2 regions of the Haloimpatiens massiliensis genome follow, and region 2 is predicted to be linked to the other one. Evidence: riboswitches for the same ligand, from Rfam matches in the RefSeq annotation. Region 2 holds a riboswitch; the other holds the start of a gene.
The links. Region 2 has a riboswitch for S-adenosylmethionine ahead of C1715_RS10280 (O-acetylhomoserine aminocarboxypropyltransferase/cysteine synthase family protein). Riboswitches for the same ligand answer to the same signal wherever they lie in the genome.
Positions count from the first base shown of each region.

Region 1 (3,425 bases), on a different contig from region 2:
TTTAATCTTCATCATAAAAATCTAAATAAGAATGTTTTTTTCCATCCTTTTCCCAACCTAAAATTGAGTCCATGTTAACATTTTGGGCAGCTCTAAATATGGATTTATCTACGTCTTTAAAATTTTGTTTCATTTGCTTAATTAATTCTTTAATTTCATAACGTTTATTTCCTATTTTTTTAGCTGCAACCATGCATGCACAATTAAGAGGCCAAATGCCGCTATTTTGAGTAAAACGCTGAATATGACGTTCATTAATATAGTATAATGGTCTTATTAAATGTAATCCCTTAAAGTTGGAAGATTTTAATTTTGGAAGCATGGTTTTAAAATTTCCAGAATACAATACATTTAATAAGGTTGTTTCTATAACATCATCAAAATGATGCCCAAGAGCTAGTTTGTTACATCCTAATTCTTGTGCTTTTGAATATAATGCCCCTCTGCGCATTCTTGCACACATATAACAAGGATAGTCTTGTGCTATATTATCTACTATTTCAAATATACCAGATTCAAATATGTTAATAGGAATATTTAAATACTCACAGTTGTCTATTAGTAATTTTTTTATATCCTCATGATAACCGGGGTCCATAGCTATAAATTCCAAATCAAATTTCATTTGGCCATGACGTTGAAGTTCTTGAAATAGTTTAGCCATTAATAAACTGTCTTTTCCACCGGAAATGGCTACAGCTATTTTATCTCCATCTTCTACTAATTTATAATCCTTTATGGCTTTAATAAATTTGGACCATATATTTTTTCTATAGGTTTTTACTAGACTTCTCTCAATTTCCTTAAGAGGCTTTCTTTCATTAAAGGGTACTAATATTTCACAGCCACTGCCTGCAACATTACTCATAAAAAACACCTCACTTTTCATAAAACATTATTTCAATTTTAACACAAAAAGTCTTTTATAGATTAGGAATTATTACTGGTAATAAAACCAGTGATTCCACTACGCAATAAGTGATTATAGCACTGGATACATATTTAGGCAATTACACGAACGATGAAAATATTATTATATGTTTAATTATAAAATTCACTTTTAACGCAAAAAATATGTTGACATTATAAAAAAAAGCTAATATAATCTTAAATAACGATTTAAAAATAAATATTATATCTTATCAAGAGATGCGGAGGGACTGGCCCTATGAAGCTCAGCAACCATATTGCAAAAAGCAATAAAGGTGCTAAATCCAGCGGCAATTGCCGAAAGATGAGGATACAGTGAAGGTTTAGCCTGAGGATATCCTCAGGCTTTTAATTTTTTATAAGTAGTTAGTTCATAGAATTATTATTGAAAACAGTGACGAGAAATCTGAAAATTGTTAGCAAAGTTTTTAAAAAATTTAATAGAGAACTTATCAAGAGATGTGGAGGGACTGGCCCTATGAAGCTCAGCAACCATACTGTAAAAAGCAGTAAAGGTGCTAAATCCAGCGGCATTGCCGAAAGATGAGGATATTTCAAGGCTCGAGATATTCTCGGGTCTTTTCTTATATATGAAATATTTCTTTGGAAATAATAATTAAGTTTTTAAATTCAGGGTTAAGCCTTAAGGAGGTAGAAGAATGGAAAATAGTTATTCAAATTCAAGTATTATAGAGGTTGTTAATGTAAATAAGAGCTTTGGAAATGCTAAAGTCCTTAAGAATGTAAGCTTAAGTGTAAATAAAGGTGAAATTTTTGGAATTATAGGGCACAGTGGAGCTGGAAAGTCTACTTTGCTTAGATGTCTAAATGGGCTAGAGCGCTATGAGCAAGGTAGTATTAGAGTAATGGGGGCGGAAGTAACAAATTTAAGCGGCAAAAAAATGAGAGATTTAAGAAAAAATATGGGCATGATATTTCAAAATTTTAATTTATTGAATTCTAAGAATGTATATGACAATGTGGCCCTTCCACTTAAGGTGTGGAAGAAAGACAAGGTATATATTGATAAAAAAGTTAAAGAATTTTTAAAACTTGTAGGTCTTGAAAATAAAGCTAAAAGCAAGCCTAATCAGTTAAGTGGTGGACAAAAACAGAGAGTAGCTATTGCCAGAGCACTGGCTTTAGAACCAAAGATATTATTATGTGATGAGGCTACATCAGCATTAGATCCTCAAACTACAAACTCAATATTAAATCTTATAAAAGAAATAAGTGAGAAGCTTGCCATAACAGTAATTATAGTTACACATCAGATGGAAGTTATAAAGCAAGTATGTAATAGAATAGTGCTTATGAAGGATGGAAAAATTAAGGATTCTGGACTAGTTAAGGAACTGTTTCTAACCCCAGAAGGAGAATTAAGAGATCTATTATGTGGGGACGAGCTTTTGCCAGAGCATGGATTTAATATAAAGATCTTCTTCCCTTCTGAAGTAAGTAATCAATCAATAATTACTTCCATGGCTAGAGAACTTCAGATAGATTTTTCTATAGTATGGGGAAAGCTAGAAAACTTTAGACAAGAAGTTTTAGGAAGCTTAATTATAAATGTAAACAAAGAACATAAGCAAGATATATGCGGTTATCTAGATTCAAAAAATATAAGATGGGAAGTGGTTTAATTGATTAATGAGGTTTTTATTCCAGCATTAAAAGACACAATTTATATGGTAGGCTATTCTACGGCTTTTACACTTCTAATCGGACTAATATTTGGAGTTGTTTTAGTTGTAACTGATGAGAAAGGGCTTAAACCTAATAAATTTATTTATCGCATAGTAGATGGATTTATAAATATATTAAGATCTTTTCCATTCATAATACTTATGATAGCAGTTATTCCTCTTACTAAAGTTATAGTGGGTAAAAGCATAGGTAGAACAGCAGCAGTGGTGCCACTCACTATAGGAGCATTTCCCTTTGCAGCAAGGGTCATGGAATCTTCTTTAAAGGAAGTAGAACATGGGCTTATAGAAGCAGCTAAGTCTTTTGGAGCTAATACTTTTCAAATATTAATTAAGGTAATATTTCCAGAAGCTTTTCCATCAATGGTTCGAGGAATAACTTTAACTGTAATAAATTTAATTGGTTATTCAGCTATGGCAGGAGTTGTAGGAGCTGGTGGATTAGGTGATGTAGCTATTAAATACGGTTACTATAGGTTTGATACCCAAGTAATGGTATATACCATAATAATATTAGTGATTCTTGTGCAGTTAATTCAAGGGATTGGAGATATTGCATATAAAAGATTAAGTAAATAAATTTTAGTTAAGAATTTCCAGTTTCAGTGTAGCAAGCTAAAGGAGAGTTTATAAATACTAAGTTTTAGATAAATTAAAAGGAGGAATTTTAAAATGAAAAAGAAAATATGTGCATTGCTAGGAGTTTTATTTCTAAGCACAGCAATAATAGGTTGTGGGGCAAAAGCAGAAGGAGACAAAAAGAGTACAGAGGGGGATAAGGATAAGAAA
Region 1 is NZ_LT854637.1:62,661-66,085, forward strand. Features, by position in the region: gene C1715_RS03480 (tRNA 2-thiocytidine biosynthesis TtcA family protein) at 2-868, opposite strand; SAM riboswitch class I at 1,137-1,241, shown strand; SAM riboswitch class I at 1,377-1,480, shown strand; gene C1715_RS03485 (methionine ABC transporter ATP-binding protein) at 1,617-2,573, shown strand; gene C1715_RS03490 (methionine ABC transporter permease) at 2,574-3,215, shown strand; gene C1715_RS03495 (MetQ/NlpA family ABC transporter substrate-binding protein) at 3,309-3,425, shown strand, end outside.
Region 1: it holds a riboswitch for S-adenosylmethionine, as region 2 does, so the genes downstream of both, C1715_RS03485 (methionine ABC transporter ATP-binding protein) here and C1715_RS10280 (O-acetylhomoserine aminocarboxypropyltransferase/cysteine synthase family protein) in region 2, are expected to answer to the same signal.

Region 2 (3,425 bases):
TTTTGATAAATCTCTAAGATACTCTTTTTTTAAAACATCTCTGTCATACTCAATATGTCCTAACATAAAAAACTTCTTCTCATTAAATAATAAAAGCTCACCTACTTCTTGAGAGTACAAAAGTATTTTAAGATTATGATTATTTTTTAAATCCTCCTTTAAAATCCTACTATATCTGGAATGAGGGCAGTTTACAGGAAAATTTAGATTTTCTAAAATTCTCTCTTCCCTAAGCTTATAATGTTTGTATATGCCAAAAGTCTTTTTATTCATAACATAATTTCTAATACCATAATAATGATACATTGCAGCTTGAGCTGCCCAGCATATAAAGAAAGAGGTTTTTACATTTTCCTCAATAAAATTAAATATATCTTGAAGCTCCCTCCAGTAACTTACATGTTCAAAAGGCAATTTTTCTAGAGGTGCTCCAGTTATAATTGTTCCATCTAACTTTTTATTCTTAATATCCTCAAGCGTTTCATAATTATTTTTTAAATATGACATTGAACTATTCTTACAACTATGATTTATAATTCTTAAAAACCTCAAATGTACTGATTTATTTATAGAATTAAATAATTTTAAAAACTGTGCTTCCGTTTCCTGTTTATTTGGCATTAAATTTAAAATTCCTATGCTTTTTAAATTCTCAGTTCTCTTCAACCCTAGTGAGTAGTCTATACTGCCCTTTTCTAAAAGCTTTAATCCTTCAAAAGGCTTATTTAAGTATATTGTCATATTAACTTATATAATTAAGAGCTTGTCTAAAGTCCTTAATTATATCCTCTATATTTTCAATGCCCACAGAAACTCTTATCATTTCAGGGGATACTCCTGCATTAATCTGTTCCTCTACAGATAATTGCCTATGAGTTGTACTTGCAGGGTGAAGCACAGAAGATCTAACATCACCTATATGAATTACTAAAGCTACTAATTTTAATTTTTTAATAAACTCCTTTATATCTTCTTTAGACCCTTTAATTCCAAAAGTCAACATACCTGAAGCTCCATTTCTCAAGTATTTGTTGCTCCTTTGAAAGTTTATATTATCCTCCAACCTAGGATAGTTTACCCATGAAATTTTAGGATGCTTTTGAAGCCATTTTGCTAATTTCAATGCATTTTCGCTATGGGCCTTCATCCTTAAATGAAGAGTCTCTAAACCCAAATTGGTTAAAAAAGCGTTAAAAGGAGACATAATATTTCCTATATCTCTTAATAATTTAACTCTAAGCTTTGTTATATACGCCTTTTCTTTAAAAGCTTCTACGTACTTTAACCCATGATAACTTAAATCTTTTTCTACCATTGATAGAAATTTGCCATTATCCCAATTAAAATTTCCTCCATCAATAATTATTCCTCCAACTGATGTAGCGTGCCCATCAGCATATTTAGTGGTGGAATGTATTACTATATTTGCTCCAAGCTTCAAAGGATTGCAATGATACGGTGTTGCAATAGTATTGTCTACTATAAAAGGTATATTTGATTTTCTAGCTATAGATGAAAACTTCTCAAAATCAAGAATATTAAGACCTGGATTTCCAATGGTTTCTCCAAAAATTAATTTAGTATTGTTCTTTATAGAACATAAAATTTCTTCCCCTGAAGCCTCTGGATTTACAAAAGTAGTATGGATTCCTAATTCCCTTAAGGTAACATTTAAAAGATTGAAGGTTCCACCATATAAAGTAGATGCTGCTAATATATGATCTCCTGCTTTACATATATTTAATACAGCTAGTAACGTAGCTGATTGGCCCGAAGATGTGGCAACTGCACCAACACCTCCTTCAAGTAATGAAAACTTTTCTTCCAAGGCTGCTACTGTCGGATTGCTTATCCTAGAGTACATATGACCTTCTTTACTTAAGTCAAATAACTCACCTACATAATCTGGATTATTGTAGTAATAGGTGGTATTTTGAACAATAGGTAATATCCTTGGCTCTCCTACTTTAGGCTTATAGCCTTCCTGAATACATAATGTTTCAAATGACAATTTTTTTGACATAAAAAAACCCCCTTTAAAATAATTAAGGAAGTCTTCTAACAAGTAGCAACATTAATGATTTAAAACCTTTTATGGAAATAAAAAAGCTATTTTCCATAAAAGATAGAAAATAGCACAATAACAATATTTTCAGCTATCTCTTATCTATCAGGATTTCCTGCAGGATTTAGCACAATTCCAGCCATTTAGGCCAGCTGTTGCCAGGTTTCATAGGGCCAGTCCCTCCACCATTCTTGATAAAAGACTAATTATTAAATTATATATAATATATACTATACTTAATATTCTGTCAATATACTTTTTTTATTTTTTAATTGATAACTTTACATATATAAGTTATCGCTTGATAATTTTTCCCAAGAAATCATCCCAGTGTATACTTCATAATAAGTATACAGATATCAATCAAGTATACTTTATCTCACTTTTTATTATACTAAAAGTATGATATACTTAGCTAGTTTATATAAAACAAAGCTCAGCTAAAATAGAATTTTTATTCTGCTGAAATATGAATCTCACGTCACATATCAACTAAAAATAATATTACAGCTATTATTCATTGGATAAATATTTATATAAATACAAAATACACTTGAAAGTTGAAAGGTAGATTATTATGATAAATTTTAAAAAACTAGGTCTTAGTGATGATGTACTAAGCATACTTAAAGCTCAAAGAATTAGTGAACCAACACCAATTCAAGAACAAAGTATCTTGCTAATAAATAATGGTCATGATGTTATAGCGGAAGCTCAAACTGGAACTGGAAAAACCCTTGCATTTCTACTGCCAATGTTTGAAAATATGTCTCCTAACATAGACACAATTCAAGGTTTAATAGTAACACCAACAAGGGAACTTGCCATACAAATAACTCAAGAAGCTATGAAATTAAAAGAAGCTAAGGATTTAAATATATTAGCTGTATATGGTGGTAAAGATATAGGCTCTCAACTAAAAAAGCTTAAAGGTAATATTCACTTGGTAATCGCAACTCCTGGTAGACTTTTAGATCACCTTAACAGAAACACAATTAATCTTGACCATTTGAAAACATTAGTATTGGATGAGGCTGACCAAATGCTCCTTATGGGATTTAAAAATGAAGTCCGCTCCATTATAAGTCATACACCAAATAACCGTCAGACCCTATGTTTTTCAGCCACAATGAACTCTGAAGTTAAAAAACTTGCCTATAAAAATATGCATGATCCAAAACTAGTTATGGTAGAAAAAAAGGAAGTAACTCTTGAAAATATCAAACAATTTCTAATAGAGACCACTGATAGAAGGAAACAAGAAGACTTGTGTAAAATTTTAGATGAGGAAAATCCATTTATGGCTATTATCTTTTGTAGAACCAAAAGAAGAGTTGATAATCTTGAGGAAGATCTTTAT
Region 2 is NZ_LT854640.1:448,399-451,823, reverse strand. Features, by position in the region: gene C1715_RS10285 (homoserine O-acetyltransferase/O-succinyltransferase family protein) at 1-741, opposite strand, end outside; gene C1715_RS10280 (O-acetylhomoserine aminocarboxypropyltransferase/cysteine synthase family protein) at 743-2,023, opposite strand; SAM riboswitch class I at 2,161-2,266, opposite strand; gene C1715_RS10275 (DEAD/DEAH box helicase) at 2,643-3,425, shown strand, end outside.